Linked DNA regions of Synechococcus elongatus PCC 11801. The protein of the gene in region 1 binds, or shares a complex with, the protein of each later gene. Links are inferred from orthologs where the notes say so. Each region holds a gene or a part of one and is shown on either strand. Other genes may lie near its edges. The genes, in order: pabB and DOP62_RS11700.

Region 1 (15,893 bases):
TTTTCAGAGACGCGAAAAGTCTTGTGGGTTGCTAAGACGACTCTGATCACGGCAGCAAACCTTTCTGTCGTTCCCAGTCTCCTCAGAAAGCAACGCATGTTATCTGCCAATTCTGCCCTCATTGGCAAATAGAGCAGAAGCAGGAGGCTAGTTTGTAAATCGATCGCAGTGATTAGCGTTGCAGGTGTTCAAAGCGCGATCGCCAGTCCTCTAAATCAGTCTTTAGCGCCCGACCATCCCAGTGGCTGACGGGGCGAAAACTGAGGCTATTGCTGAGGGCGATCGCATTAATCTGATCTCGTTGTGACCAAGCGATCGAAGCTTCCTGTGCCCAGCCGGTTGCGAGCAAGCGCTGTCGCACAATTCCGGGCAAGGCCCCATCGCTGAGGGGCGGAGTCCACCAATGATCGTTCAGGCGGACAAAGACATTGGCTGCTGCCGCTTCGCTGAGGCGATCGCTCGGGGTCAGCAACAGGGCTTCATCCGCTTGCTGCTGTTCAGCCTCCTGACGCGCCAAAACATTTTCCAGATAGCTGAGGGTTTTGAAGCGCGACAGAATTGACTCAGGGCAACGGCGAACGGTTTGAGCCGTCACTAGGCGCAGCGGCTGGAACTGCGGTTGACTCAGGCTCGGCACAATCACCAGCAATGGCTGTAGCGGATCCGGCGATTGTAAGCCGCGCTGCCCACAGCCGCGGGTCAGGGTCACCCGTAGAGCTCCCGTCTCGAGCTGATTGCGATCGACTGTGGCTTGCAGTAGGTCAAGGCTTGCATCCGGTAGCAGAGGAAACCTTAGCTGCTGGGCACTATTCGTCAGGCGCTGCCAATGTTGCTCAGCCAGACAAACCCGCCCTTGCCAGACCAGCAAGGTCTCGAATAGCCCATCGCCCAAGCTAAAACCGCGATCGCTGACGGCGATCGTCAGGTCTTTTGTCGGGATCCACTCGCCGTTGCAGTAGCCAATCATCTGGGTTGCAGCGATCGCAGTAAGGGTTGGACCTTGACTTGCATCTCAGCGTATTCCTCCAGCGGATCAGAGTCGGCAACGATGCCGCAGCCAGCTTGAGCAAGGACTTGCCCTTGGCTGAGTTGCAGCGTCCGAATCAGAATGCTGGCATCTAGGCTGCCATCGAAGCCGAGCCAAAAGAGGCTGCCACAGTAGGCTTGGCGGGGAATTGGCTCAAGATCATGGATGATCTCCATCGAGCGGATTTTGGGGGCGCCCGTAATCGATCCACCCGGAAAGGTGGCCTGCAACAAATCCACCGCCGTCAAGCCCGATCGCAGCTGACCAATCACCTGTGAGGTGAGGTGATGGACATGCTCATAGCTTTCCAGTTGGCAGAGTTGAGGTACCTGAATGGAGTGAGGACGGCAAACGCGACCCAGATCGTTGCGCAGCAAGTCAACGATCATCACATTTTCTGCTCGATCCTTCTCGCTAGCCTGCAAGTCTGCTGCCCACTGGCGATCGCGAGCAGGATCTGCGCTGCGGGGACGCGTTCCCTTGATCGGGCGCGTTTCCACCCATCCATCGCGATCGAGACGAAGAAAGCGCTCGGGCGACACCGAGAGCAACTGAAAATCACCACCGGCAAAGTAGGCCGAAAAGGGTTCAGGGCTGAGCTGATAGAGCCGTCGATACAGCTGCCAAGGGCTCAAATCCGTCGGTAACTGGGCGCGAAAAGCCGTAGTCAGGTTGGCTTGAAAGATATCGCCGGCACGAATGTGGCGTTGGACGCGATCGACAGCTTGGCAAAAGTCAGCCTGGGTTTGCAGAGCTTGCCAAGAACTCTGGAGCTGCCAATCAGGCGGTGTCAAAGGCGGGGCTGAGACGAGGCGATCGCAGACCCATTGCAGTCGTTGTTCAGCCCGCTGCTGGCGATCGCGGGGATCCTGCAGCGGCAGGCCTGAGGAGAATACCCACGTGCGTTGCTGCTGGCGATCGCAGGCGACCACCAAGTCATAGAGGCCAAAAGACCAAAGCGGCAGGACTGGCTCGACAGGTTTCGGTGTCGGGAGTCGCTCCAGCCAAGCGCCGCACTCATAGGCTAAAAAACCGCAGATGCCGCCCTGAAATGGAGGGAGATCGGGATTGGGATCCGCTTGCCACTCCACGGCAGCCAGTGCTGTCGCCAAGGCTTGAAAAGGATCAGCCGTAACTTCAAGGCTATCGCCCTGCTGAGTGGCATAGGGCGATAGACAGAGATAGGCATAGCGGCTTTCGGGTGTTGCCGGTTCTCCTAGGTCGAGCAAAACAGCGTGACGATCTTGGGCAAAAGGAGAAAATGCTTGCTGCGGATCGCACCAAGCGATCTCGCGCACCAAAGGTTGCACCACTCGACTGCCGATTGCGGTCATGACTGGAGGCTAATCAGCGATCGACCGATTTCCGTTGCCCACTCGGGGTAACCCGCTTCAATCAGGGCGCGATCGCGGATCCGGCAGGAATCACAGCGACCACAGGCTTCAGCACCACCGGCATAGCAAGACCAAGTCGCCGGAATCGGCACACCCAGTGCCACAGCCCGCCGCACGATATCGACTTTGTGATCGTGGATCAGCGGAGCGACGAGTTGCGGGGCTTGACCTTCAATGCCGACTTTGGACGAGAGTGTTGCCAGTTGCTGAAAGGCGGCCAGATAGTCAGGACGACAGTCGGGATAGCCACTGTAATCCACCGCATTGATGCCGAGATAGATGACACTCGCCTGCTGCGCCTCGGCCAAAGATAGGGCCAAGGCAATGAAGACCGTATTGCGACCGGGCACGTAGGTGGAGGGAATTTCACCTGCAACGACACCGGACTCCGGCAGCGGTTCTGCCGCATCTGTCAGTGAAGAGCCACCCCACTGGGCAATGTTGACATCGACAAAAAAGTGCTGAGTGATCCCCAATGCAGCCGCCACCGATCGCGCTGCTTCCAGTTCCCGCACATGGCGCTGACCATAGCGAAAGGAGAGAGCGATCGCTTCGTACCCGTCAGCCATCGCCTGGGCAGCAGCCGTGGCAGAATCCAGCCCACCCGATAGCAAAACCACAGCCTTAGCCATCAGCGCACTCCTAAAAACTTGTGCGTCTGCAAACTGACGCGCCAGCGGGGATGTTGCCGCACGTAATTGACGACGCGATCGCGGCTTTCGGGGCTGTTCCACTCAGGTTGCAGCAGCTTCAGCGTTGTTTCAGGTACCGCGATCGCCTGCTGCTCCGCAAAAGCTAAGTCCGCTTCCGTCTGAATGACCACCTTGAGTTCATTAGCCCAGTTGTAATTCGTGGCTACCACTGGTTTGAAAGGCTTGGGTGACAGCGTTACCCAGTCGAATTGGCCACTGGGGGGAGCACTGCCTGAGGTTTCCAAGTGGCAACGCAGCCCTTGTGATCGCAGGGCATTGGTGAGCTCTGTCAGGTCATGCAACAGCGGTTCCCCGCCGGTGACCACCACAAACTGCGGCTGTGCTGCGATCGCGGCTTGCACCAAATCTGCGATCGCGACTTCGGGATGGCGATCGCGTGGCCAAGACTGTTTGGTATCGCACCACGGACAGCCGACATCACAGCCCGCGAGTCGAATGAAAAAAGCACTGCACCCCATCCAAGCACCTTCGCCTTGAACTGAGTGAAAAGTTTCAACGATCGGGAGGGTGGCAGTAGTGCTAGCGATCACGGCTGACATGGGCTTAGGGTCGCAGACCAAGCCAAGTGATCAAATCTTGATGGGTGAAAAATTCCAGCAGCAACAATGCCACGAACCCAACCATGGCAAAGCGTCCATTAATTCGCTCTGCATAGGCGCTCCAGCCAAAAGCTGGATCGGGTTCGGGCAGATTGTCTTGCTTGGCCGACTTGCCAGACATGAGAAAACCGTTGAGCGTTATCTTTTCCCGAGTCTAACGGGTGGCGGGGAGCCCCGTTCAATGGATTCGGAGCGATCGCTACAGAATTGAAATCCAATGGCAGCGATCGCAGCTGATCCCTCAGACCGCCGTTGCCAGTACTGCGTAGAACGGGTCTTGTCCCAGTCCCAACCACTGCTGCCAGCCCAAGGGAGAGTTGACCTCTGCAATCACTTCGGGTTTGCTGAAACCCGCCGTTTGGCGGATGTACTCCTGCACCAAGGCCAACCGTTGGGCTTCGCTACCATCGCGCCAAGCCGCGATCGCCTTGGAGTAAAAGAGACGATTGGAAAAGCTGATGATCAGCTGTCCGCCTGGACGTAACACGCGTCGCACCTCGGCAAGTACCCGCTCGGGATACTGCAGGTACTGGATGGAAACTGCGATCAAGACCGCATCAAAACTGGCATCCGGCTCGGGAATGCTGGGCTGCTGATTGAGGTTTTGGACAAACCAGCGATCGAATCGAGGATTGCGTGCCAGCTCTTGGGCATTGAGTCCATGGCCCACTACCGTCTCAAACTGCATGTCCTCGGGCAAATGCGAGACCCAGCTACTCATCAAGTCCAAGACTCGACTGCCTGACTTGAGGCGATCGCGGTAGAGCTGGGTCAATCGCTTCAGAAACGCATCATCAACATGGGTGACAAACCGTGGCTGTTCATAGAACAACGCATCGTCGCTGCCATCTAGCTTGCTGCGCTGTGCGGAAGTCAACCAAGGTTTTAGTCCTGTCATCGTCAGCGCACGTACCAGTAGTAAGTCGCCATCGGAATCACCGTAGCCAACACCAGTAAGACAATCACAACCACGGTTGAGTTGCCACGACTTTCTTCTGTCTCTTCGGCGCTGGCGAAGGTGCCTTCGACGCGGGTGGTATCAATCACAACGGGTGGACCCGGATCTGGTTCACCGGAGAGCACCGCCACGAGGCGATCGCTGGCATCCAGAATCGCTTGGTTATATTTGTTGCCCTGACGAATCGGCAACTGCATCGTTTCATCAATCACACTGCTGGCAATCGCTGGGGTTAGTTGTTCCGCTGCTGCTTCACCAACCTGAATACCAATCGTGTTAGTGATCGTGTCGAGAGCGATCAGCACCTGATTAGACTGCTGCTCTGCTGAGGGATACCAGCGCTGAAACAGTTGGCTCACAAAACTATCGATGGTTTCGCCATAGTCCAAGCGACGCAGGGTCACAAACCGGACTTCGATCCCAGTTTTCTCAGCTAACGGCTGGAGTTCACCCGAGAGTTGACCTTCATTAATTCGGCTCAAGGATTGGGCTTCATCAACAATCCAGGTGCGACTGCCAGCAGGTACCAAAGGCAAGTCCACCGCACCCGTCGCCCAAGCTGGGGCGCTGGGTAAAACAAGACCGACAATCGCGATCCCGGTGCAGAGGAAAACCTTGAGCAATTTTGTGCAGCGAGCCCAAACAGAAGTCATAGCAGCGAAGGGTCAGTAGCCGTTTTTTATGGTGACATAGTTGGACTGAGTGACACTGAGTCTTCCCCGCACGCAGCTCGCGATCGCAAACAGGGGCAGCCAAGTGTGCTGTGCAGCCAGAGATCGCAGAAAACAGATCAAGCAGCGCTTGTGAGAGAGAGCATGGGCGAATCAGCACAGCAGCAGACTTTTTAGAAGTTCTTTTCTTTTATCTGTAGAGCTGATGAGCCCCAACAAGTTTGGAGTGAACGGTTGGGTTCAACATCAGCAGCGAACTGCAAGGCAGTACAGGACTGGCAACTGCAACAGGGCGTCACGGAGTTGGAGTGCTAATCACAATGCTGTGGAAAGGTTTTTGAAAATGATTATCATTCTGCTATGATGCGTCTGGTTCATTGATTGCGGCTCTGATGTCACCTCCAGCGCCTCTGCTTGCCCTGTTGCAGCACATCGGTCAAGCGCCTGATCCACGCCAAAAGCTCAAGCTGCTAGTTCAACTGAGCGAAAAGCTGTCGCTGCTTCCAGTGCAAGACCGCACGCCTGAGCGGAAGGTGTTCGGCTGCAACACACAGGTTTATGTAAAAAGTTCAGTTTTCGACCAACAAGTCAGCATTCAAGGCTGGAGTGATGCATTTGTTGTGCAGGGTTTACTGGCTCTTTTGAGTCGAGGCTTCGAGGGATGTGCACCTCAAATGATTCTCCGCCTTGAGCCTAGTTTTATTCAGGAGACAGGCTTAAATCTCTCTCTAACTCCTTCGCGTACAAATGGTTTTCTACTGATCTTTCACAAGATTCAGATGCAGATTATTCAGGCTTGCTATGAAACTTCAGTCTAAAGTACGACCGCAGGAAAAAATACCTATCTTGATCCTGACAGGTTTTCTGGGAAGTGGAAAAACAACACTGCTTAACTATCTCTTGAAAAACTATCAAGATCAAAAAATTGCTGTATTGATGAATGAGTTGGGCGATCTCGATATTGACAGTCAACTTTTGGTGCAAGTAGATCAGAACCTCATTCAACTCAGTAATGGTTGTATTTGCTGCTCTATTAATGGTAGTCTTGTCAGCAGCATCCAAGAACTGATTGAGCGAGAAGAGACAATTAATTTATTAGTCATTGAGGCTAGTGGTGTTGCTGATCCACTGCCTATTATTCTGACAATTTTAGGGACTAACTTGCGCGATCGATGTCAGCTTGAGACGATTTTAACACTGATTGATGCGGAGAATTTTTTAAATGCTTTAGAAGAGAGTGAGGTTGCTCAAAAGCAGATTGTTTATGGTGATCTTTTAATGATCAATAAAACTGATTTGGTTGAGGAAGAACAGGTTCTCATGATTGAAAGCAAAATCAGACAGCTGAAGCGAGAGCCTCGTATTCTCAAATGTCAAAATTCTGTGATTCCACTCTCTTTGCTATTTAATCCGCATTTAGCAGGCGATCGCTTTGAAAGCCTGATGGAAGAATTACAGATCAATCATCATGAACATCACTCGCACTCAGAACTCAACGATGGGTTTCAGGCAGTAACCTATGAACGCACTGCTCCATTTCGAATCCGAGACTTCCAATTGTGGATTGATCAACAGATGCCTCGTCAAGTTTATCGCGCAAAAGGCTGGCTCTGGCTCAAAGAAAGTTATCAGCGTTATCTTTTTCAGTTGAGTGGTACGCGTATCACGATGGAAGATGACACGTGGCCTGGAGAACAAAAAACACAATTAGTCTTCATCGGTCGGAACTTAGATCCAAACATAATTCATCACCAGCTAGACCAAATACTTATCCGTGAGCCCCTCAATCTCTAGCCTTGTCTAAAGATTTTTGTCAACTGTTTCCTGAGGAAATTATGACCTTATCAATCTCACCGACCACCAATCAACAACCATCTGTCTCTGATGAAGAGATGCGTCAGGCAGTTCGGACGTTACTCATTGGCTTGGGCGAAGATCCAGATCGAGAAGGACTGCGAGATACTCCCAAGCGAGTTGTCACAGCACTAAAGTTTTTGACTGCTGGCTATCAGACTTCAATTGATGAACTTCTCAATGGTGCGATTTTTCACGAGAAGACAGATGAAATGGTATTAGTCCGCGACATTGACTTATTTAGTTCTTGTGAACATCACATTCTACCGATTCTTGGAAAAGCACATGTTGCTTATCTGCCCAATGAGCGCGTGATTGGACTTTCCAAAGTAGCTCGTATATGCGAAATGTATGCACGCCGCCTCCAAGTTCAAGAACGATTAACTGCTCAAATTGCAGATGCGATCGAAGGTTTACTCAAGCCGCGCGGGGTAGCTGTGGTGATTGAGGCAACTCATATGTGCATGGTCATGCGTGGGGTTCAAAAGCCCGGATCTTGGACCGTGAGTAGTGCGATGCGAGGTGCATTTGCGGAAGATGTACGCACGCGTGAAGAATTTCTCAGCTTAATTCGTCATAATCCAAGTTTCCGATAGATCCTTCAATTAGCCTAGCTTTATCTCTTTCTAATTCCAGATTAGCAAGATTTCTAAGAATGTTCAGAGCCACTAATTTCAGTGAACTTATAATTCCTGAATTCCCAAAACAAGGTTTGCCTGTCACTTTGATCACAGGATTTCTTGGTAGTGGAAAGACTACACTGCTGCAAAAACTTCTACTGAACGCTAAAGGGCAAAAAATTGCTGCAATCGTCAATGATTTTGGGAGTCTTAATATCGATCATCAACTCTTGGTCTCAGTAGATGAAGATGTTCTTGAACTAAGTAATGGGTGTCTATGCTGTACTGCTAATGAATCATTGGTTGAGACAGTCTATGAGATTTTAGAACGTCCTGAACGTGTTGATTATCTCGTTATTGAGACTACAGGGATTGCTGATCCAATTCCACTATTACTAACTTTTCTAGGAACAGAACTTAAGTCATTGACTCGACTTGATGCAATACTGACTTTGGTTGATAGCAGTAGCTTCGATGTTACTCATTACAGGAGCCAAGCCGCACTTAATCAGATTCAGTATGCTGACCAAATCTTACTAACAAAAACTGATTTAATTGATGCGAAAAAATGTAAAAAAGTTGAAGATGCAATTCGATCTATCAAAGATCGAATAAGAATTCATGATTGTAGTTTTGGAGATATTCCACTCTCACTAATTCTGGATCTTGAATTAACCCCTAAACGCGAGTCACATGAGATTCAAGAACTCAAGATCCTTGCAAGTCAGCAATTGTTTGCAGATAATTTTATGGTCTTCCCGTTTCAAAGTCAGAGACCTTTTAATCTGAAAAAATTTGAATATTTCCTCAATTTCGACCTGCCAGAGTCTATCTGTCGGGCAAAAGGCTTACTTTACTTTCAAGATCAGCCAGAAACTTATATCTTCCAACTCAGTGGCCAACGATTTTCAGTTGATCGATTTCCTTCAAAACGTTTGCTGGGGAATCAGCTTGTTTTAATAGGACGACAATTTAACTCTCTAGAACTCATCCAAAAACTGAATAACTGTCTTGCGTAAATAGTCGAAATATCGCTCTTTCAGAGAGTGTAGCGCAGTCTCTTGTTATTATTAAATTGATAATCATTTTCATTCTAAAATGGGATCTCCATCTAATCCGGTCTCTGCATCTCTAGTGTCATTCGGTAGCGACAGTAGTGCTGCGCCTGCCACCCGTGTATCTTCTCTTCCCGTTGGCATTTCCCGTCCACGTCGCTTGCGCAAGACAGCAAATGTGCGCCGCATGGTTCAGGAGACTATCCTGCGAATTGAGGATTTAATCTACCCACTTTTCCTGATGGACGGACAAGGGCAAAAGGAGGAAGTTCCTTCTATGCCGGGCTGTTTTCGCTACTCCCTTGATCTCTTAATCAGTGAAGTCAAGCAGGCGGGCGAATTAGGAATTCCAGCTGTTGCTCTTTTCCCTGTAATTCCTGAATCTCAAAAAGATAATTTTGGGACGGAGAGTTATAACCCTGATGGTTTGGTCCCACGAGCAGTGAGAGCAATTAAGCAGGCTATTCCTGAAATGGTTGTAATTACTGATGTTGCGCTCGATCCCTACAGTAGTGAGGGACATGACGGCATTGTTCAAAATCATAAAATTCTCAATGACGAAACTGTTGCTGTGCTTGTTAAGCAGGCTTTAGTTCAGGCTGAAGCAGGTGCAGATTTCGTTGCTCCTTCTGACATGATGGATGGCCGTGTGGCTGCAATTCGTCAAGCACTAGATTCCGCAGGTTGGATTCACGTTGGAATTCTCGCTTATTCTGCGAAATATGCTTCTGCTTACTACGGTCCTTTTCGAGATGCACTCGATTCAGCACCCAAGTTTGGTGATAAGAAAACCTATCAAATGGATGCTGCTAACGCTCGAGAAGCGATGAAAGAAGTGGAGCTGGATGTCTTAGAAGGAGCTGATATCGTGATGGTCAAGCCTGCACTCTCTTATTTGGATATTATTCACCAAATCAAGCAAGCGACCAACTTACCGATCGCTGCCTACAATGTCAGTGGTGAGTACGCAATGATCAAAGCTGCAGCCCAACAGGGCTGGATTAATGAAAAGACTGTGGTGCTAGAGACTCTGACCAGTATGAAACGAGCTGGTGCAGATTTAATCTTGACATACTTTGCTAAGGATGTGGCCTTAATGCTACGAGGATAGAACCACCTGAAGCATACCGCTGTCTAAACTCGATACTCGTGGAACTCACCTGGTTACTAGATTGTGGCGATCGCGGCTTTGAAGTAGCCATTTCAATCTGATACTTTCATCTTCACAGCGCCTATCAAGAGCTAGCAATATTAGTGGCTTTGTCCATATCAAGTTTTGTACTGAACTAGAAGTCCTAAATCGCCAAAATAAAAAGCCCGAGCTAGCTCGGGCTTTCGACAATTGTTGTCTAGGTTTAGAGCGACGAGCCTAGACCGGCATAAGCGCCATAGAAAAAGAGACCTACAACGACGAGCACCCCAGTGCCTGCCACCGTTGCAACGATCCAGAGGGGAATACGTCCACCACCAGCCACAGTTTTAATCTCCTCGAGTCAGTAACAAGAGCGATCGGCTGAGCCTAGGCTTGGGCGATCGCAAACGATGCCAGTGCTAGCTAGTTAAAGAAGTAGCTGGAGAAAAGAATCCCCAGGACAAAAACAAGCAGCAAACCCAAGAACAGTGAAGTCCGGTTTAGTTCAACCGGCTGCTTGTTGGGGTTAGTCGAGCGCGTAGGCATGACAGCAAGTCCTTAGCGTTGAATGAATTGCATGGCCGCAATTGCGCCCAAGAAGAACACACTGGGAACGCCCAGGGCGTGCACAGACAGCCAACGCACCGTGAAAATCGGATAGGTGATTGGCTGGTTGGAGTTGTTACTGGTCATGATTCAGGCCAACCTAAAAAGAACTATTTAGCCGAGAAACGTTCCACTTGCTGTTTCGCACTGTAGCGATCAGACACGATCGGCACTTCCGTCCGATCTTGGGTGAAATACTCGTTCGGGCGCGGCGTACCGAAGGCATCATAGGCAAGGCCAGTGCTGACAAACAGCCATCCAGCGATAAACAGCGCTGGAATCGTGATGCTGTGAATCACCCAGTAGCGGATGCTGGTAATGATGTCGGTAAACGGACGCTCGCCGGTAGATCCGCCTGCCATAGACGTGCTCCTCAGAGGATTTCGGACAACCCTTATCTTATCGGAGCACGCCCAAATTTATGCCCTAGGCTGCAGCCTCTGGTGCATATCGCAGTAGCAACCCGCGCTGACCAAGGACAAAACCTTGATTCGGGGCAAAAAACTTGATGGTGTAGAGGTTGCTAGGCAGTTTGGCGATCGCGCGATCGCGTTGCCAGTGTTCCCCTCCGTCCTCGCTAACCAACAGGGTGCCACTGCCCCCAGATAGCCAAATTTCTTGCTTGGAACGGTAGGCCAAATCAAGGAAGCCCCAGCCGGCATTACGTTCTGGCTCGACCGCGGGCCCCCAAGCATCACCCTCTTCTAGCATCTCTTCCCAGTTGCTGATTTGGCTGGTCTTCGAGAACTGAAGGCGACCGCCGCGGGCAATCAGCCAAGTACGGTTGTCAGGCCCAAAGCCCATCAATTGTAGGCGGCGAGATGAGGTGCGTTGGTGTGGAGTCCAAGCTGCATCGCCCGGTTTCCAAGTCGAGTAAAAATTGCCCCGAGCTGAGACTGCGAGATAGCGTCCATCGCGACTCCGACTGATCGATCGAGCAACACCGGCGGCATCTGCGACCTGTGCTTGCCAGCTCTTGCCGCCGTCACGACTGCGGTAAATGGCGGCAACATCGGTGGCTAGTTCTGCTTCACCTTTGCCCAATGCAGTGATTAGCAGGGGAGAACCTGGCAATTTCTCACTGAGGGGAATGCGCGACCAGTTTTTGCCACCATCGGTGGTGTGCAGCATTAACGAGGGCTGGCCCACGACCCACCCTTCATCGCCTTTAAAGCTGATTGAGTTCAGACGATAGACTTCACCCAAATCGAGGGCGCGTTCGCTCCAACTTTGTCCGCCATCCTGCGTTTCATAGAGGGCAAGATCGGTGCCCACCAGCCAACCGTGCTGTTTGTTGTTGGTGAAAGCGATGTCCAGGATGGTTTTTTCAGTGCCGAGGTCGATCACTTGCCAGGGGCTAGTTGTGGCCTCTGCTGCCCAAGCAGGAGTTGGGAGCCAAAGTAGCAGCGGCAGCAGCAAAAAGCTGAGCAACCAGCCGATACGCGATCGAGACAGGAGCGATGACATGGTGCGAAGACTCGAAGAGATGATTAAACGATTTAGTTCAGACCGTACAGACTGAGGAAGAAGAGAACGGCAAGACCAAGCGCACCGAAGATGAGCAGGTTTTTCTGGCCTGGAGTCAGGGTATTGACGCCAAGGCCATAGCCCAAGTTCTCACTGAAACCAGAGGGCACACCCTTGGGACCGATGTTGCGGAACTGACTCCGAGGGCTACCACAAATTGGACAACGCCAGTTGGCAGGCACGTCTTCAAATACAGTCCCTGCAGCGATTTGACGGCGAGGCTCTCCTTCACTGGGCTCGTAGATATAGCCACAGGACCGACACTCGTGGCGGTCGAGCAGGATGAGTGGCTTCGTCTCCGACGTTTCGGTAGCTGCCTCGGGGGTGCCCTCTTCTACCGGATCAGGCGCAGTGTTGGCCGGCGGGGTAGAAGCTTCAGGTGTATCCATAGGATCTTGGCAAGCGATCGCGCAGAACTAAAGGCGATCATAAGCCAATCGCCGGAAGCCCCTTAGCCGTGATCGAGGAAGAACATTGGCGATCGCAATCCTTGCAGGCATGAGCCGAGGGACAGCGATCGCTACAGTAGAGTAGGCATTTCTGCGGAGCCGATTTACGGCAATGGCAGAATAGAACAGCGACTGCAGCCTGGAGTTTGGCGTGTTTGTCCTCAGCGGCTACGAATATTTGCTTGGCTTTCTGCTCATTAGCTCACTGGTTCCCATCCTCTCGCTGACCGCTTCGCGCTTGTTGCGACCAGGTCGCCGAGGACCGGAGCGACGGACGACCTACGAGTCGGGGATGGAGCCAATTGGAGGGGCTTGGATCCAATTCAACGTGCGCTACTACATGTTTGCGCTCGTCTTTGTGATCTTCGATGTAGAAACCGTCTTCCTCTATCCCTGGGCCGTCGCCTTTAATCGGCTGGGGTTACTGGCATTTGTCGAGGCGTTGATCTTCATCACGATCCTCGTTGTTGGTCTAGCCTATGCATGGCGCAAAGGAGCCTTGGAATGGTCCTGACAAACCCTGCCGAGATTCGCAATCCGGCTGCCCCTCCCGAAGTCACTCAAGGTCTGTCAGAAAACGTTATTCTGACGACGCTGGATGACCTGTACAACTGGGCGCGTCTGTCGAGCCTGTGGCCGCTGATGTATGGGACGGCTTGCTGTTTCATTGAGTTTGCGGCGCTGATTGGCTCCCGCTTCGACTTCGATCGCTTTGGCTTGGTCCCCCGTTGTAGCCCCCGTCAGGCAGACCTGCTGATCACCGCTGGCACCGTGACCATGAAAATGGCACCGGCGCTGGTACGGCTCTACGAGCAAATGCCTGAACCCAAATACGTGATCGCCATGGGTGCCTGCACGATCACGGGCGGTATGTTTAGCGCCGACTCCACCACTACGGTGCGCGGTGTCGACAAGCTGCTGCCCGTCGATGTCTACATCCCCGGTTGCCCGCCCCGCCCTGAGGCGATTATTGATGCGATCGTGAAGCTCCGGAAGAAGGTTGCCAACGACTCAATTCAAGAGCGCGGCAAACTGCTGCAGACCCATCGCTACTACAGCACCACCCATCAGATGAAGCCGACTGCGCCATTGCTGACTGGGGAATATTGGCGGACAGCGGCTCGCCAAGCCGGTCCGTTGCCAGCTGCGGCTGGCGCTGCAGTTGCCCCGCAACTGCCGGTGACTGAGAAGGAGGGTCGCGATCGTGGCTGAAGAGTTGACGCCAACGCCAGAAACAGCGGTTGTTGAAGCTGGCCCGGTCTCTCGTTGGTTGAGTGAAAACGGCTTTGATAACACGGCCTTGGAGCGTGATCACCTCGGGGTTGAGATCGTCCAAGTCGATCGCGCGGTGTTACTACCGATCGCAGCTGCCCTGTTTGCCTATGGGTTTAACTACCTTCAGTGCCAAGGCGGCTATGATCAGGGTCCCGGTCAGGACTTGGTCAGCTTTTATCACCTGACGAAAGTCAGTGATAACGCCAGCCAACCGCAGGAAGTACGGGTGAAAGTCTTCTTGCCCCGTAATGATCCGAAAGTTCCGTCGGTCTATTGGATCTGGAAAGGGGCTGACTGGCAAGAACGCGAAACCTACGACATGTACGGCATTGAGTTTGAGGGACACCCCAATCTCAAGCGGATTTTGATGCCCGAGGACTGGGTGGGTTGGCCCTTGCGCAAAGACTATATCTCGCCCGATTTCTACGAGCTGCAAGACGCTTACTAGGCTCTTAGCTGCATCGCTAGCTCCCCCAGCTCTTCTCCACTGTGGAGAGGAGCTTTTTCGTTTTTCTGGAGCCTTCTATTTCAGAGAGAAGATGAAGTGAGCAGCATTTTCCTTGCAGCAAAATTCGTGGAGCTGGTGCTCACTCATCGTCACTCTGGCTGCTGTCGAGCGAGTTGAGGTGTAATCTCAAAGCGAGCTGAGGATGGAAGAGGATGGCTTGTCAGGGTTGCAGCGAGTGCAGGCTGAATTGCTAGCCAGTAGCGCCAGCCTTGGTAGAGATCTTTCCAGCTCGGTGTTTTGGTGAAGTGAACGCCCTGCATTTTCAGCCACTGTCGGCAAGCACGATGGTTGGCAAACTGTTGCTTGAAGGTCGACAAATCAGTTGGTGCTGCTTCGGGTAGTGCAGCAACTGGTTGAGTAGTGGCAGTCTGTTCTTCCAGCTTTTGAACGGCCAGCGTTGCTGCGGTGTAGATGGTCGCTGCATTCTGGCGATCGGCGAGTTGCACCGACTCAAGTTGTCCCAGCAGTCGCTGGAGTTTTGCTTTACCCATGCCTAGATCCTAGCGATCGAGAAGCGCCCGACCGTTTTCTGCAGGACCTTCGTACATTTGTGGACGATCGCGCCGATCTTGTTCTGTGTCTGCGAGCGTGGGTTGCGCTGGGTCAGGTTGCCGCCAAAACCTCACAATTGAGGCAATCTTGCGTAAGAACTGGATGAAACGACTGGGATTCGCCATCAATCCCAAAGGAGTCTTGAGCATTTCCTCAAAATCTTGAATCTCATCGAAAGCACTCGATAACTCATCAAGATGTTGGGAGACTGTGGCGAATTCTGCCTGAAGCTCGGTAATGACTTGCTGCTTGCTGGCTTCGAGCTGAATCTTATCAACTTCTAGCTTCTGAATCAGAGAACGAAGGCGCTGCACATCTGATTGCAGCTGCATTGCTTTGTTCTTGTATTCCTGATTACGTCGGTTGAGTTGGCCACGGCTACGGTTAGAGAAGACGAGGCAGTCGCGAAGCTCTGCGTAGATTGCTTCAGCCTTCACCTGCTCCATGCCGGCGATCGAGCGAGGGAAGTCAGAGGCTGGACGAAAGCGAGCGGATGAATTGGTTGCTTGCGCTGATGTCATTGCAATAAGCCTCGCATTACCAAGATGAAAAAGCCCACTAATCGAGGGTTGGCAGAGATATTACCAGCGTTGATCACCGAAGTTGTGATTTTCAGTTCAAATTGCGACTGGAAGCTCTGGTAGCGATGCTAAGAGCGATCGCGTGTAGGGATGTTCGGGCCCGCTTAAAACCTGGGCTGCAGGGCCGATTTCAACGATTTTCCCGCGTTGTAAAACAGCAACCCGATCGCAAAACTCCCGCGCAACCCGCAAATCGTGAGTGACGAATAGGTAGGTGAGGTTGAGCTGCTCCTTGAGATCCTGCATCAATGCCAGCACTTGGGCCTGCACCGTGGCATCCAACATACTGACCGGCTCATCGCAAAGGACGAGTTTCGGGCGAGTAATCAAGGCACGGGCGATCGCAACTCGCTGCTGCTGTCCTCCTGAGAG
Region 2 (15,825 bases), 320 kb from region 1 along the record:
CAGATCGATCGCGATGCTGTGCTGCAACTTGGACGGCAAATGATCCTGGCTAACGTCATGGAAGAGGATCCGCAAACACACTGTGTGCGTCATCAACCAACGCGCTTGGCGGCTGCTCTGATGCGTTGGTATCGCCATGCCGCGAAGTAACCTTTGTCTGACAGGGCTCTTACAGGGGATGTCTTAATTGCTCTGAGCTTCGATCTTTTCCAGTCTCTAAGCCAATGCGATTTTTCTTGCCGGATGCCACTGCTACGACTGAGTTTGGAGTCCTGTTAGGACGGAAGCTTTTGGCCAGCAGCACGCTCCTGCTGGAGGGCGACTTGGGGAGCGGTAAAACAACGCTGACCCAGGGAATTGCCCAAGGTCTAGGCATTGTGGATGCGGTGGTCAGTCCTACCTTTACGCTGGTCTGCGAGTATTCTGAGGGCCGTTTACCTCTCTATCACTTCGATCTCTATCGATTAACGACTGCGGATGTGGCGCGCCTGCTGCCCGAACTCTACTGGGAGGGGGTGGAGTTTGAGCCAGGCCTGGTGGTGATCGAGTGGCCCGATCGCCTGCCCTATCGTCCGGCTGCCTACTGGGACTTACAACTGACCCCAATGCAGGATCCCGAAGGACGCCAGCTGGTACTGACCCCAGTCGGTCAAGATGCTGAGACGGTGACGGAATTGCAAACGCAACTAGCGGCCCAGTTCACAGTAATGCCTGAAGCTGCCGAATCGTGATTTGGCTGGTGCGTTCCCACGAGAACTGCTGCGATCGCGCTAGGGCCGCAGTACTCAAACGCTGTTGTAGCCCAGGCTCCTGAGCGACAGCCTGCATGGCTGCAGCGATCGCTGCGGGTTGGGACGGATCAAAGTACAGCCCAGCATCGCCGACTACTTCTGGTAAAGAGGCGCGATCGGAGACAAGTACCGGCGTTCCGCAGGACATCGCTTCCAAAACCGTCAATCCAAAGCCTTCCCAGAGGCTGGGATGCACGAGGGCGATCGCTTGGTTGAGGATGATGGGCAGCTGCTCGCGAGGCACATAGTTTTTGAACTTCACGACTGCTGTCAGCCCTTGCGCCTCGAGCTGGGCTTGAATCACGGGCAGAAAGCGACGGTCCACAGGCCCAACAATCCAGAGCTCACAATCCAATTGCTGTTGCACCATCGCAAATGCCTCAATCAGACGCTGCAGATTCTTGTAGGGATTGAGGCGACCAACATAGACAAAATAGTTACGGCGATTGAGCCGAAGAGGTCGAAACTGCTGGCGATCGCAGGCTAAAGGCGTGATGGTCACGTGCTGGTCTGGAACGCGAAAGAAGGTTTGTAAATCCTGAGCCGTAGCGTGGGAGTTACAGAAAATATGGGTTGCTTCGTTGAGTAGTGCTGGCAAATAGTGACGGAAATAAAGTGAGGAAAAAGAATGGTTGGGAAACCGTAACGGAATAACGTCATGGACCATGATGACTTTACGAATAGATCGCCCGAGCGGCGCTTCAGGGATCGGCGAAAAGAGCAGTCGGCTGCCCAGGTTCCGATAGATTTTCCCTAACTGGGTCTGGGTCCAAATCAACCGTCGTAGGTGTCCCTGCAGTCCTTGGATTGCGGTCATGTTATCGGGGATCCGCAGGGTTGTTGCGCCATCCAAACCGTAGGGAGCCAGCAACACTGGGTGGAGCGTCCGCGCTAAGTGAGGAACGAGTTGCAGCCCATAGTGACTCAAGCCTGTAGCCTCTCGATTGAGATAGGCCAGGTTGATCAGCAACTCCGTCGAGGCTGGAATGAGACCTCCGATCGACACCGCTGTTGTGGGGTGGGAAGTTGGCATGTCACCCGCCGGAGCGCAAGAGAATTTCGACCCACCTTAGCCGATGCTGGGATCAGGGATGGCACAATGAGCCGAAATAAGAGCAGCTTGTTGGCATGCGATCTTCTACCCAGTGGTTGGGAACATTAGCGACCCTTGGCTTCCTGTTGGGGGCCATCAGCGGGGGCGTTGTTCTGCCGACTGCTGCTTTCGAACTGCCGCAGCCACCGATCGCGCAGTCTTGGCCCCTCAAGTCTGCGATCGCGGCGGCGGGACTTACCGTGATTGGCCTGCAGGTCGCGGCACGGCGCTAGTCAGCCATTAGGACTGGCGATCGCCGTCTAGAGCAGTGGCCCGATTGCAAACCCTAGCCCAATTCCCACCAGCACTACCTGCCAAGTGGGTCGTTTCCAGCGCACGAGAGCTACAAGATTACCGGCAAAGAGCAACAGGCTGAACAGCAGAATCGACAGCTGATCGCTCTGTAGAGAAGGACGGGCTAAAGGCCAAAGGGTCGCAGCGATCGCACCGAGTACGGCGGGACTGACCCCGCGCAGAAATTGCTGAATGCCTTGGTTTTGCCGCAATCGCTGTAAAAGTGGTGCGGCCAACAGAATAAACAGAAAGGAAGGCAGAAAGATCCCGAAGGTAGCCGTTGCTGCCCCGCTCAAACCTGCGACTGCAAAGCCAATGAAAGCCGCAGTTAAGACAACAGGCCCCGGGCTAAGTTGGCCGATCGCGACGCCATCGACAAATTGCTGGGCTGTCAGCCATTGCCATTGCTGCACAACTTGTTGCTGGAGCAGGGGAATAATCACCAAGCCACCCCCAAAAACGAAGGTGCCTGTTTCCAAGAAGAAGCGAAACAGCGGACCACTTCGTTCTGGCCATTGGGACCAGCCCCAGAAGTCAGTGGGGCCGATCGCAGCCGGTAAGAGGGGAAGCCAAGCAGCCTGCGATCGTTTCGCCCACAGCCAACTGATGGCTCCGGCCAAGACTAGGACGAGGAATACAGGGATGGCCTCACTCAGCGTCAGGATCAGTGCTGCGATCGCCAGACCCCAGTGCAGCGGCTCTTTTAGCACCCGTTGGCTGAGACGGAGACAGAATGCGGTAATAATCGCAGTGATTGCTGGTGCGGCACCCAGAAACAGATCTTGGACAGTAGGAACCGTTTGAAAGCGAAAGTAGGCCCAAGCCAAGGCCACCACGATCGCAAAGGCTGGTGCAATAAAGCAAACGCCGCTGACCACACCTCCCAGCCATCCCGCTCGGCGATAGCCGATGTAAATGCCCATCTGGGTCGATGCAGGTCCCGGCAGCATCTCACAGAGCGCCACCCCTTCGCTAAATTCTTCGGGCGTTAGCCACTGCCGATGTTGAACGACCGCCTCTTCCATCATCGCGAGGTGAGCTTGGGGACCCCCAAAACCCACGGTTCCCAGAGTAAGGAAGAGAGCAGCAAGTTCTAGCAGGGGTGAGCGATCGGCCATGACAGTCCAGCAGGGGGCGCTGTTGGAGGCTAAACCGATCGCGATCGCGCTGTCTGTCCCCTAGCCAACGTCGTCATGGGACGGGCGTTAGGGTGCCTGTTGAGTCAACAACACCTGCAGCTCAGGCGTAGCGATCGTGGTCGTTCCCGTAGTAGGCAAGAGGCTGGCGGGTTGGCCCCGCAGGGTTTGATCAAGGAAGGCTAAAGTCAACCCCTGGAAGAGACGATTACCAGCGGCTTGGCTAGGGCCAATTAGCTCCGGCGGCAAGTTAATCTGAAACCCCTGCGGTTGCTGGGAGTTGGGTGGTAGCACCGTGAAATGGGTGCCATTGACGGCTAAGGCCAGCCACTTTTGACGACTCCCCAGCTGTTGGAATGCAGCCACGGCCTCGGGCTTCAGTGGAGTGACCACATCACGGCTTCCGCCCCAAATTAACGTCGGGACTGTCACCTGTGCCAGACTGGCTGGCCCAAACACATCACTGGATAGGCCATCGGCTGCGACCGCTGCCACAATTCGCGGATCGCTCAGGCTATAGCTGGGTTGCGGCAGGTTGATGGCAATGCATTGGAGCAGTGTCGAGAGATTGTTGCGGAAGCGATCGAGCGGCTCACATTGTTGCCGAGCATTGACAGGGCTCAGGGGGGCACCTGCAACAGCGATTGCGCCATAGCCTCCGTAGGAATGACCGATCACCGCTGCTTTCTGGGTTTGAACCCGTGCTGCGATCGTCCGTGTTGCAGCCAGCTGATCGAGCACAAACCGAATATCCGTGGGAATGTCCAGCAGGGCTTGCGGGCCAGGTGGGCTACTGATGCCAACCAAGATGTTCTCAAATGACTGGGCACTGGTGGTCACATGCTCGGGAACAGCGACTGCGTAGCCATGGGAGGCCAGATGACGAGCTAGGTAGGCAAAGGTCTGACGACTTTCCCCCAGCCCATGGGAAATGACCACGAGGGGTAGATTCTGAGTCGTTCCGCTGGGCAGGTAGACATCGGTGGGGACGGGCCGATTGCGCTGAGGATCCTGCCAGTTCAAGGTCTGCACCTGAACTGCATTAGGGCCAGGCGACTGATAGCGCTGTTGCAGGTTGGCATCTGCTGGCTGACTACGTTGCTGAATGCGGTTTACGATCGCTTCAGTCGCCAGCAGCTGGTCATTGAGCTGCTGAAGGTAGGTCAGAAATACATTGAGGTCGAACAGCAGCGTCTCGGCTGGGAAGGACTGAATCGCGCTGAGGAACGAGAGTCCCTGGGGTGACTGTGCTGCTGTGATGATCGCCGTGGCGATCGCTGGATCTGTTAGGGAAACTGCTGGCTCAGCCCGAATTACGTTCGAGAGCCGGGTCAGGAAGATGCTGAAGGTATCGCCCCGATTGACGATTTGCTGGATCGATTGCGGCGAGATCGGGACGGGTGATGTCAGGGCTTCGCGGATGGACTGTTGAACTTCCGGTGAAACCAAAGTTAACAGTGCCCGCAGGTCGGACCCGACAGGGCGTCCTTGGGCAAAGTTATTGAGGTCATTGACCGAGATAGTGATGTCTGTACCGGCCCAACGGACCGTAATGTTTTCGGCAGCTTGTCCAGGGATTGCCGTGAGGATAGCCGCTCCGAGCCCCATCACGGTACTGAGCAGCGGTGCGAACCAAGACCGGGGCTTAAACATCGTGTAACTATCCTTGGTGGCATGGAGAAGCGGGGGCTCAGCGATCGCTAACCTGCGCAATTCAGCCTAGAGCAGCTGGTTTCCTGAACCTCTCGCTAGTTAAAAGTTAGAGTGCGCTCACTGGAATTCAAGCGATTCGCAAGAAAATCGTGACATTCTCAGCTGCAGCAATCGCCTTGCCGTTAGCGCTTCAGCATCAGGTAGTAGAGTGCACCGGGACCGTTGACAGCACCGGCACGGGCTTTGGCAATTGCCCCCGTGCCCCAAAAGACATCGACTCGACCATAGCCACGAATCGCGCTGCCTGTATCTTGATCGAGGACATAGCGATAAGAAAGCCCAGCCCGATCGCCCGCCAAGGGTGCTTTGATCAGGGCCAAAGCTGCTGGGGGAAAAAGCGTCTTATCCGTGGCGATTGAGCGGCCAGGCGTCAGCGGCTGGCTGAGGCTGCCTGTTGCAGCTGCCCCTGCGGTTGGCTTGAAGAAGACAAAGCGATCGTTGCGAGGCAGGTAGTCACTGAGGCGATCGGGATTGGCAGTGAACCAATCAATTAGCTTGCCGAGGGTCAGGCTTTCGGCGCTAAAGATTCTATCCCGCACGAGTTCTTGACCAATGCTGCGGTAGGGGTGCTGGGTCGCACCGGCGTAGCCGATCGTGAATTCACGCCCGTTGGTTAACTGCAGGCGGGCCGAGCCTTGGACATGGACGAGGAAAGCAGAGAGGCGATCGCTGAGCCAGACGAGTTCTGTACCCGCCAAGGGACTGCGAGCGCCCAATAGACCATCCTCCCCTTCGATTTGCCGCCGCGTCAGGTGGGGCTGCGGCCAGCGATCGAGGTCAACTGGCCGCCGGTAGAGGGGATAGCGATAGGTGGCGGTGCGGGTCAAGCTAGCGGGATAGACCGCTTCGTAGTAAGCCGTGAAATCAACGCGCTGGTTTTCGTCTAGGCCAGGGGATTGCCAGAGTTGAAACTCTCTGCGGATGGCGGTTTCAAACGCTGCCGCATTGCGACTGGTCTGGAGCAGTTGCCGAAAGCGCTGCAAACTACGCTGCACCCAGCGGCGATCGGGTTGGTTCGCCGGACGATCGCGGTAGGCTTTCTCAGCTGCAGGGGTGGACAACCAAGCCAGGCTGCGGTCAATCGCAGTAATCATGGCCTGGCGATCGCGAGCCGTTTGCCAGAGCCCTGTGTCTTGACCTACCGGCCACTGCGCACTGAGACGGAGTCCTGAGTCGGTGACTGTTGCCGCGGGTGCGGGCTGTGTGACCGCCGGTTGTATCCAGCGATCGCCGCCGAGGACACCCAAGAGTATGAGCCCCAGTAGTACTTGCGATCGCATGTCTCGACCTTCGCGTCAGAAATCGCCGTTAGTCTAGCAAGCAGGTTGCCTGGGTTTGAGTCGATCGCCCATTGCCTGCTTCGACCGCTTCGCGAGACAGTGGACAGCGGATCACAGGTCAATCACTGCCATGGGTACAGCACCGGGAATCATTGGACGGGTTTTGGCCCCGGCGATTAAGCTCTGGCTGCATAGCCAAGCCACGATCGCACAGCTGGATCTCCAGATTGGCGGCGGCAGTCGTCAATTGCTCGGGGGAACGATTCCCGATGTCGCGATCGCAGCCCAAGGCATTGTCTACCAAGGACTCTGTCTGGAGCGGATGTCCTTACTGGGTTCCGAGATTCGCGTCAATTTGCCCCAGATGGTGCGCGGACAGGCCTTTCAACTGCTCCAAGAAATTCGCATCCAAGCAGAAGTCCAACTGCTGGAATCCAACTTCAATGACTCGCTGGCATCCGAACTGTGGCAGCAAGCGCTTTGGCAAATTCTGGGCGATTGTTGGCAACAGCTAGGTCTATCGCTTGAACAGCTTGCAACCCAGCTCCAGTTTCGACTTCGCCCCGATCGCCTGCATTTACAATTCGCCCCAGAAACAGAACTGTCCCTGAGCCTCGACCTCGCCGATCCGCAGACCCTGCGCCTGCATAGCCCGCAGTGGCAGTCAGCCAGCCAGCCCGCACCCGATTTGCAGTGGTTGGAGTCCTATGCGATTGCCTTGGGGGAGGATGTGGCGATCGCCAGTCTGGTGATCAGCGAAGGTCAAGTCGATCTGACCGGTGAGTTTCGGGTTCTCCCCACCGTGGCCTAGCGCAACAGCGGCAAGAGCAGCGTCACAAAGTAGTACATCATCGGCGCGGTAAAGATGTAGCTATCGGTGCGATCGAGGATCCCGCCATGACCGGGAATGATTTGACCCGAATCTTTGACACCGGCATCCCGTTTCATCATCGATTCGGTTAAGTCGCCCAGCAGGCTGCAGCCACCGATGATCAGGCCCAGTCCCAAGCCCGTCAGCAAGGGGTAGGGCCAAGCCAACGAGAAAGCGCCGATCGTGGCGACAGTCATGCTGCCAAGCAAACCAGAGATGGCTCCCTCCACAGTTTTCTTGGGGCTCACCTGCGTCAGCTTGGTGCGTCCCCACCAACGCCCCATGAAATAGGCACCGATATCAGCTGCCCAAATGCAGAGGAACGCCAAGAGGAGCAGCGCCAACCCCGGTGGCAATTGGTTGAACGGTAGCCAGCGATCGGGCCAGAAGCCCCCGAGCGGCAGGTTACTGCTGGCAGCCGCTCCGAGCGATCGCAGTCGCACCCAGTAGCTGGGCAAATAGCCGGTGTAGAACAAACCCAGAATCGAAGCGGCAATATCGGCAATGCTGGAGGGTTTGGGCTTAAATTGCAGCCAAGCACAGATCAGAATGGCCGTTACCGGTAGGATCGCGTCGGTGAGTGCAGGATTCAGATTAGCGACAATCAGCAGCAGCTGGCTGACAACCAAGGTTGTACGTGCCGCTGGCATCATGCCCTTCAGGCGAACCAGCTGAAAATATTCTTCGAGGCCAAGGTAGACCATGATCCCGAGGCCACAGGTGAAATACCAGCCGCCCAAGGTCAGCAATCCCAGAGCGATCGCGATCGCCACCGTGCCACTGAGAATGCGGGTCCAAGGCATGAGGAGAAATAGTCCGCCAATTGTTTACTGTGGCACAAGGACTGATGACTGTTTCAAAATTGCGGCAGAGAGATTCAGAACCAACCGGTATGTTGCTGAGACCGGATCCATCAGGCTGGGCGAGAGTCTGATCTTCTGATCTCGACCTGCACCGTTCCATTGCGAATGGAAAAGAGCGCGATCGCTCTCCTTCAATCCCACCGTGCAAGGAAAGCACCGCAGTAGAATGGGCATCTTGACCCTTTCGCGCTGCTCTGCTGCATGGCCCCAGCCAAGCTTTCTCCTGCTGATAAGCAAGCGTTGATCGAGCGCTTTCGCAAAACCACCGATCCGATCGCCGCTTTGGCCGAACAGTTTGGGGTCAGCGTCAGCACGGTGTCGCGGATTTTGCGGGGCAGTTTTCCGCCCAAAGAATACGAGCAGTTGCGCGAGCGCCGCAGCAAGTCTGCGGAGAGTCCAGCAGAGGCTCCCGACGCTGAAACAGTCGCCCCAGCAGCTGTCAGCCTGTCTGAAGCAACACCTGTTGGTGCAGCAGCCGTCACAAGCGAGCCAGACGAAGAAACTGCAGCTGAGACCGCACCGACAACAGAGTCAGAGGCAACGAGCGCTGGCCGTCGTCGCCGTCGCCGTTCAACAGCAGCGACTACTGCCGAGACTGGCGCGAGTGAGGAAACTGACAATCCCCAACTCGCTGAGGTCAGCACCCCAAGCCCAGAATCAGCCGACTCCGTAACCGTCACCACGGCGGCTGAGCCAGCACCGACCCCTACTGACTTGCCAACGCCAACAACCGATCGCCCGCGCCCCATTCTCAAAACAGCGGCTGCCGATACGGCCAACCCATCGGTAGCATCCACCGAGCTGCCAGATGAAGATGAAGATGAACTGGTCGAGACTGCCAGTACCCCCGCCATCGATTTGGAATTGACGGCCGACGACCTGCGAGGTGGCGGCGCTGCAATCGAGGATGCGGATGAATTTGGGGAAGATGACAGCGAGGAAGATGAACTCGCTTTTGATGAGGAAGAGTTAGGAGCAGAAGGCGAAAGCGATCGCACGGAAGCACCTGCCACCTTAGAACTATTGCCCTTGGGCATCGCCCCCTTGCCGCGTACCAGCTATGTCGTTGTCGATCGCACAGCGGATTTAGTGACTTGTTCGCTGACAACACTGACTGAATTGGGAACCGTCGAAGCGGATCAGGCTGAAGCACAAGCCTTGCCACTGTTTGACAACCCCCGCACAGCGAAACGCTTTTGCAAGCGCAATCAACGAGTGATTAAACTGCCCGATAGTCAGGTCCTGCTCAAGACAACCCGCTGGCTACAAGCCAAGGGCATCCATTGCTTGTTGATTGATGGTCAAGTTTATTCCCTGGACTGATCAGTTCAGTCCGTTGGAAGAACTCTCAAAAGTTGTGATTAGTAATGCATGGGCCATCGATGTTTCTTTGGCTAACTTTGGCATTTGAGAACTCTAGCCAGTTATGAAATATCGAACCAATTAAATCTTCACCACCCCTTGAATTCCCCATGAGGAATCGATCTTCTAGCTATTTTTTAGCGACACCTGAATTGAGCACAACGGCAATGATTCACGATGAGTGGTTCATTTGTAATTGAGATTCGCAGTGCCAGAGCGATCGCAAGATCAAGCCTCGGTCATTTGCTTTTATGCTGGGGAAGACTGCTGTTTGAATGCTTCTCCTAGGATTTTCAATGCCGCGATTTGCCCTGCTCAGTGTTTCCGACAAAACGGGTCTCGTTGACTTTGCCCGTCAACTGGTCGATCGCTTTCAGTTTCAGATCGTCAGTAGTGGCGGCACTGCTAGGCAACTCCTGGAAGCCGGAATCCCCGTAACAAAAGTGGCTGAGCATACGGGCTCACCCGAGATTTTGGGGGGTCGCGTCAAAACCCTGCATCCCCGCATCCACGGGGGGATTTTGGCACGTCGCGATCGCGAAGATGATCAAGCCGATCTCGCAGCGAACAACATCCAGCCATTTGATTTGGTCGTCGTCAATCTCTATCCCTTTGAGGCGACGATCGCTCGTCCCGAGGTGACGTTGGCGGATGCAATCGAGCAAATTGATATTGGTGGCCCAGCAATGGTGCGAGCCTCGGCCAAAAACCATGCCCATTTGACCATCCTCACCAATCCCAGCCAGTACGAGCCCTATTTGACGGCCTTGGCAGACGGAGAGGGCCAGATTCCCTTGACCTTCCGCCAGCAGTGCGCCCTAGCAGCGTTCCAACATACAGCGGCTTATGATGCCGCGATCGCAACCTATTTAGCTGAGCAATTTGAGGCCGAGAGCGATCGCCTGCAGTTGAATGCTCAACCCGTTCAGGTCTTGCGCTACGGCGAGAATCCGCATCAGTCTGCCACTTGGTATCAAGCAGGAGCCACCGCTAGTGGTTGGACGGCAGCGCAGCAATTGCAAGGCAAAGAGCTGAGCTATAACAACTTGGTTGATTTAGAAGCGGCGCGCCAAATCATCGCTGAATTTCCGACCGAAGGGCCAGCTGCCGCAGCGATCCTCAAGCACAACAACCCCTGTGGGGTTGCGATTGCCAGCGATCTCAGCGACGCCTACCGCAAAGCGTTTGAAGCGGATGCAGTCTCCGCTTTTGGTGGCATTGTTGCCCTCAACCGAGCGATCGACGTTGCGACAGCAGAAACGTTGACGGGAACGTTTCTGGAATGCATCGTTGCGCCAGCTGTGGAGCCGGAAGCAGCGGCAATCTTGGCAACGAAGAAAAACCTGCGGGTGCTCACCCTGGGGGATTTCAACAGCGGTCCCCAACAGACCGTGCGATCGATCGCGGGCGGTTTTTTGGTTCAGGACAGTGACGATCACTTGGAAACAATCGCGGGTTGGCAAGTCGTCACTGAACAGCAACCCAGCGAAGCCGACTGGCAGGAACTGCTGTTTGCGTGGAAAGTGGTCAAACACGTCAAATCCAATGCGATCGCCGTCACCGCCAATGGCGTGACCTTGGGCATTGGGGCGGGTCAGATGAATCGGGTCGGTTCCGTCAAAATTGCCCTTGAGCAAGCTGGCGATCGCGCCCAAGGTGCCATCTTGGCCAGCGATGGTTTCTTCCCCTTTGATGACAGTGTTCGGACGGCAGCGGCAGCCGGAATTCGCGCGATCGTGCAACCCGGCGGCAGCCTGCGCGATGCGGATTCGATTGCAGCGGCCAATGAACTCGGCCTCGTGATGGTCTTCACTGGCACACGTCACTTCCTCCACTAAGGTTGACTCACTGCTGTTCTCCCGCAGGACTTTGCCATGCCCGATTCCCTTGTGCTGTCCGCCACAATGCAGACCGCGTTGCACACAGCGGAGCAGTTGTTATGGGATCGGGCTTTGGTGCGTTACCGCGATCAGTGGGCGGGGGCGATCGCGGCGCTGCCTGAGGATCAGGAGCTAGCCGCAGCCAACTATCGCGAAATCTTCATTCGCGACAACGTACCGGTGATGCTTTATCTGCTGTTGCAGGGCAAAACCGACGTTGTTCGCGATTTCCTGCAACTGTCGCTCTCCCTCCAGAGCCAAGCCCTGCAAACCTACGGCATTCTGCCAACCAGCTTTGTCTGCGAAGCAACTCACTGTGTCGCCGACTATGGTCAGCGGGCGATCGGACGGGTGGTCTCTGCCGACCCCAGCCTCTGGTGGCCGGTGTTGCTGCAAGCTTATCGGCGTGCTTCCCAAGATGATGCCTTTGTGCAAAGTTCAACGGTTCAGCAAGGGCTGCAACGGCTGCTGGCCTTCCTGTTACGTCCCGTTTTCAACCAAAATCCGCTGTTGGAGGTTCCCGATGGTGCCTTCATGGTCGATCGCCCCTTAGATGTAGCAGGCGCACCTTTGGAAATTCAAGTCCTGCTCTATGTAGCGCTACGGGCTTGCGGCCAGTTGCTGCAGTACACCGAAGCCGCCAACGCCGCCCATGTCCAGGCGCGCCGCCTGCGGCAGTATATTTGCTGGCACTTCTGGGTGACACCCCAACGGTTACGGCGCTGGCAGCAGTGGCCCACCGAAGAATTTGGCGATCGCAGCCATAATCCCTATAACATCCAGCCGATCGCCATTCCCGATTGGGTGGAACCTTGGCTCGGTGAGTCGGGCGGCTACCTGCTGGGCAATATGCGAGCTGGTCGTCCGGATTTCCGCTTCTTCAGTCTCGGCAATTTGCTGGCGATCATTTTTGATGCACTACCGCTCAATCAACAGGGAGCAATTCTGCGGTTGATTTTGCAGAATGAAGCCCAAATTTTGGGTCAAGTGCCACTGCGACTCTGCTATCCGGCTCTCACCGGATCGGCTTGGAAAATCCTGACGGGCTGCGATCCCAAAAATCAGCCTTGGTCTTATCACAATGGCGGGAGTTGGCCGTCACTGCTCTGGTATCTCAGCGCGGCTGTTTTGCACTACCAACAGCGTGGCGGCGATCGCGAACTCTGCGAGATCTGGCTAGAGAAGCTGCAGCATTACCATGCACAACAGTGTCAGCAGCTCCCCCAAGACGAGTGGCCCGAATACTACGAAGGCAAGGAATCAGTGCAAATTGCAGAGCGCGCCTGCCGCTATCAAACTTGGACTTTCACGGGACTTCTGCTCAATCAAGCGCTCCTCAGCCAGCCCAAAGGGATTCAACTGCTGAGTCTGCGGGGCTTACCCTAAGATTTGTGAAGACCTTTGTGGCCGAGTAGACAGCAGCCTGTCCTAGCTCGGCGAGGAGAACACGCCATGTCAGACGAACTCAAGTTTTATCTCAATTTTGGCCATCCACTGCTGATGTGGATCTTGCTGGGGGTGAGCCTCTACGCGGGCTATCTCGGCTTCCAAGTGCGCCAACTGCGATCGGCGACTGGGGAAGAGAAGAAGAAGCTGATCCAAGCCAAAGTCAATCAAAAGCACTTCCAGTTCGGCTCCCTCGTCTTGGCCTTGATGGTACTGGGCACCGTTGGCGGTATGGCAGTCACTTACATCAACAATGGCAAGCTGTTTGTCGGTCCCCACTTGCTGGCGGGCTTGGGTATGGCGGCCTTGATTGCTGTCTCGGCAGCACTGTCACCCTTGATGCAAAAAGGCAGTGATTGGGCGCGTGGCACGCACATCGCCCTCAATACCGTGATTGTCGGTCTGTTCGCCTGGCAAGCCGTCACGGGCATGGATATTGTTCAGCGCATCATCGCTCGTCACTAGGACGAAGCAGGCATCGCGATCGCGGTGCCCTCCGATACAAAAACAGTCCTACTCATCGGTGGGACTGTTTTTTGATGCCTGTGTGGCTGAATCTTGACTGCAAACAACCGGTTAGAGAACGATAATTCGCGATCCGGTTTTCGGTAGGCTGGCCTTCTGGAGCGTGACGGTAGTGCCGGGACGTTGAACGGGTGTTCCCTGCATCAGCTCCAAGAACGGTTGGAGCGGCCCCAAGTCGCAGTTCTCTTTGCTAGCTGCACTGGTGCGGTACTGAGTCGGAATAATCAGGCGTGGTTTGAGGACCTCGATCGCCGCCTTCGCCTCTTCGGGGTTGTAGCTCTTGGGGCTACCGCCGACGGGAATTAAAAGGACGTCAGGGCTCCCCAACAGAATTTGATTCTCGACGCTGAGCGGTGCAGCCGCGCCCCCCAAGTGCAGAATCGAGAGCCCTGCTTGGGACCAGCCCCAGGCGACATTGTTGCCAAAGCGTCGTCCACCAATGCGATCGTGGGGCAGCTTCACGCCTTGAATCTGCAACGACCCCAGTCGATAGACCCCAGCTTCAAACAAAACGCGGGGATTGCCAGTAATTGCTTCGGCATAGCCTTCATCCAGCAAGCGGCTACTGATCAGCACAATGCCCGCTGACTGTCGCGGCAGGGGTAGCCCTGCTGTGCAGCCCCCTGGTTTAAACGGATTGACGACAATGGCCGGTAGTCCTCCGCCTGTAAAGCGGAAGCAGCTATGACCAAAGGCTTGGATTTGCAGAGAACCGGCTTGAGCCTGGGCGACTTGGGGCAGAGTCGTGGCGATCGCCCCCAAACTTCCCCAGCCCGCTACTTGCAAAAACTGACGACGCTTCACAAATTCACACCCGCCACAGACACGGCTAAGAGCCTAGCATTCAGGAGACGGCACTTTGGCTAAAAAGTTCGCCAAGATCACCTTGCCGGACTGGGTCAGCACGCTTTCTGGATGAAATTGCACGCCTTCAATGTGGGGATATTGACGATGCCGCACGCCCATGATTGTGCCGTCCTCTACCCAAGCCGTGACTTCCAGTTCAGAGGGGCAACTCGCGCGGTCAATCACCAAGCTGTGATAGCGCGTGGCCGTCAGAGGGTTGTCCAGCCCTTGAAACACCCCCTCATTGGTGTGCAGCACCGGTGAAGTTTTACCGTGCATCAGCTCAGGCGCAGAGACAATCTGACCACCGTAGACTTGCCCAATACTTTGATGGCCAAGGCAGACGCCCAAAATTGGGGTGGTTGGCCCAAACTCTGCGATCGCAGCCATCGATACACCCGCATCTTCCGGGCGGCCAGGGCCAGGTGAAATCACGATCGCATCCGGTTTCAGGGCTGCAATTCCGGCGAGGTCGATCTGGTCGTTGCGATGCACCACAATTTCTTGGGCGATCGCGTAGTCGCTGGCCAGTTCGCCAAGATACTGGACGAGGTTATAGGTAAAGCTGTCGTAGTTATCGATGACGAGCAGCACGGCCAGAGTCCGAAATTAACAATCTTTTCCAGCGTACGATCTGCGGCTTCAATCCGGTCAGCGCTCACCAGAGAAGACTAAGGCGGAGCCAGAGTGGTGGAAGAATCAACGTGGCTGCCACCAATACTGCTGCGATCGCAGCAATCAACACCGCCCCTGCTGAGCAATCCTTGGCAATGCGAGCCAGCTCGTGATAGCGCTGCTCAACGGTCAGATCCACCACGGATTCGAGCGCTGTATTCAGCAATTCCATGACCAGCACCGCCGCGACCGTTAGCGTCACGATCGCGCGATCGGTGGCACTCAGCCCCAAACCGAACGAGAGGCCGACGGCGATCGCCCCTAGCACGACATGGATGCGGAAGTTGCGCTGGGTCTGAAAGGCATAGTTCACGCCTAACCCCGCATAGCGGAAGCTACTGAGTAAGTTGGGAGCAATCCGCCAAGCATAGCCGCGATTTCGGGCAAGATTGGCCTCCATCCGGCTTGAAGGGGTTTGGGTTTCAGGCATGTTGGCCTCCAATGGCAGCCACTGCGCACAGTGTACGGGGGATTATCACGTTGCGTTCAACGCTGAGGACTCAGAATGCCCACCTGATTGAGCCAATGATCCTGCTGCGCCAGCATTGCTTCCAGTTGCTCATCATCAGGATGGTCCCAGCCCAGAAGATGGAGTAGCCCGTGAGCTGCCAGCCAAGCAAGCTCGGTTTCCAGGGGATGACCAAGGGCTTGGCGCTGAGCTGTGGGAACGGAAATGATCACGTCGCCGAGATAGAGTGGCTCCTCTGGCTCCAACCCCAGGGGGATCGCATCTTCTAGGGCTGCAAAGGCCAAAACATCTGTGGGCTTATCCTGCTGCCGATAGTCGCGGTTGAGCTGCTGAATTTCCCCATCATCGACAAAACGCAAGCAGGCTTCGTAGGCTGGCGCTTGCCAATCGGTCGGCAAACTGGGTTGGATATCCGTTAGCCAGCGATCGAACCAGTCTTGCCAGGGCAACTCTGGCAAGCGATCGCTACAGACGATTTGGATAGTCAGATCAAGCAAAGCCACGTCAGCGAGTCAGGTAAGCCAAACCCACCAGCAGCCCCAGTAGGCCGACTGTGGTCAAGCCAAAGTGAAAGAGGGACT

The links.
Region 2: the proteins of pabB (region 1) and DOP62_RS11700 are in contact, whole or in part, in a solved structure (PDB 8RP0), measured with the Escherichia coli proteins. The link is inferred for Synechococcus elongatus PCC 11801 from one-to-one orthologs.

Annotation. Positions count from the first base shown.
Region 1 is NZ_CP030139.2:2,654,939-2,670,831, forward strand. What follows is about bases 163-3,162. They hold pabB (aminodeoxychorismate synthase component I), read right to left. Parts: upstream 2,362-3,162; coding sequence 964-2,361; downstream 163-963. Other genes in these bases: DOP62_RS13245 (aminotransferase class IV), read right to left, coding at 173-967; queC (7-cyano-7-deazaguanine synthase QueC), read right to left, coding at 2,358-3,053; DOP62_RS13260 (7-carboxy-7-deazaguanine synthase QueE), read right to left, coding at 3,053-3,162. In the rest of the region: more of DOP62_RS13260, read right to left, coding at 3,163-3,673; DOP62_RS13265 (chlorophyll a/b-binding protein), read right to left, coding at 3,678-3,854; DOP62_RS13270 (class I SAM-dependent methyltransferase), read right to left, coding at 3,975-4,631; photosystem II repair protein Psb32, read right to left, coding at 4,634-5,344; DOP62_RS13280 (SufE family protein), read left to right, coding at 5,755-6,180; DOP62_RS13285 (CobW family GTP-binding protein), read left to right, coding at 6,164-7,156; GTP cyclohydrolase I FolE, read left to right, coding at 7,198-7,812; DOP62_RS13295 (CobW family GTP-binding protein), read left to right, coding at 7,872-8,855; hemB (porphobilinogen synthase), read left to right, coding at 9,034-10,002; DOP62_RS13305 (photosystem II reaction center protein J), read right to left, coding at 10,247-10,366; DOP62_RS13310 (photosystem II reaction center protein L), read right to left, coding at 10,447-10,569; psbF (cytochrome b559 subunit beta), read right to left, coding at 10,582-10,716; psbE (cytochrome b559 subunit alpha), read right to left, coding at 10,740-10,991; DOP62_RS13325 (photosynthesis system II assembly factor Ycf48), read right to left, coding at 11,056-12,096; DOP62_RS13330 (rubredoxin), read right to left, coding at 12,129-12,545; ndhC (NADH-quinone oxidoreductase subunit A), read left to right, coding at 12,757-13,119; and 5 more genes. UniProt on the Escherichia coli protein: Part of a heterodimeric complex that catalyzes the two-step biosynthesis of 4-amino-4-deoxychorismate (ADC), a precursor of p-aminobenzoate (PABA) and tetrahydrofolate.
Region 2 is NZ_CP030139.2:2,325,671-2,341,495, forward strand. Bases 12,894-15,825 are described here. They hold DOP62_RS11700 (anthranilate synthase component II), read right to left. Parts: upstream 14,695-15,825; coding sequence 14,092-14,694; downstream 12,894-14,091. Other genes in these bases: DOP62_RS11690 (DUF4079 domain-containing protein), read left to right, coding at 12,894-13,194; DOP62_RS11695 (MBL fold metallo-hydrolase), read right to left, coding at 13,306-14,058; DOP62_RS11705 (diacylglycerol kinase family protein), read right to left, coding at 14,759-15,205; ybeY (rRNA maturation RNase YbeY), read right to left, coding at 15,262-15,747; DOP62_RS11715 (DUF3285 domain-containing protein), read right to left, coding at 15,749-15,825. Also shown: DOP62_RS11630 (gluconeogenesis factor YvcK family protein), read left to right, coding at 1-150; tRNA (adenosine(37)-N6)-threonylcarbamoyltransferase complex ATPase subunit type 1 TsaE, read left to right, coding at 225-731; DOP62_RS11640 (glycosyltransferase family 4 protein), read right to left, coding at 700-1,824; DOP62_RS11645 (hypothetical protein), read left to right, coding at 1,920-2,117; chrA (chromate efflux transporter), read right to left, coding at 2,145-3,296; DOP62_RS11655 (alpha/beta hydrolase), read right to left, coding at 3,384-4,967; mltA (murein transglycosylase A), read right to left, coding at 5,150-6,307; DOP62_RS11665 (LmeA family phospholipid-binding protein), read left to right, coding at 6,438-7,118; DOP62_RS11670 (phosphatidate cytidylyltransferase), read right to left, coding at 7,115-7,981; DOP62_RS11675 (hypothetical protein), read left to right, coding at 8,243-9,364; purH (bifunctional phosphoribosylaminoimidazolecarboxamide formyltransferase/IMP cyclohydrolase), read left to right, coding at 9,700-11,241; DOP62_RS11685 (glycoside hydrolase 100 family protein), read left to right, coding at 11,278-12,669; more of DOP62_RS11690, read left to right, coding at 12,736-12,893. UniProt on the Escherichia coli protein: Part of a heterodimeric complex that catalyzes the two-step biosynthesis of 4-amino-4-deoxychorismate (ADC), a precursor of p-aminobenzoate (PABA) and tetrahydrofolate.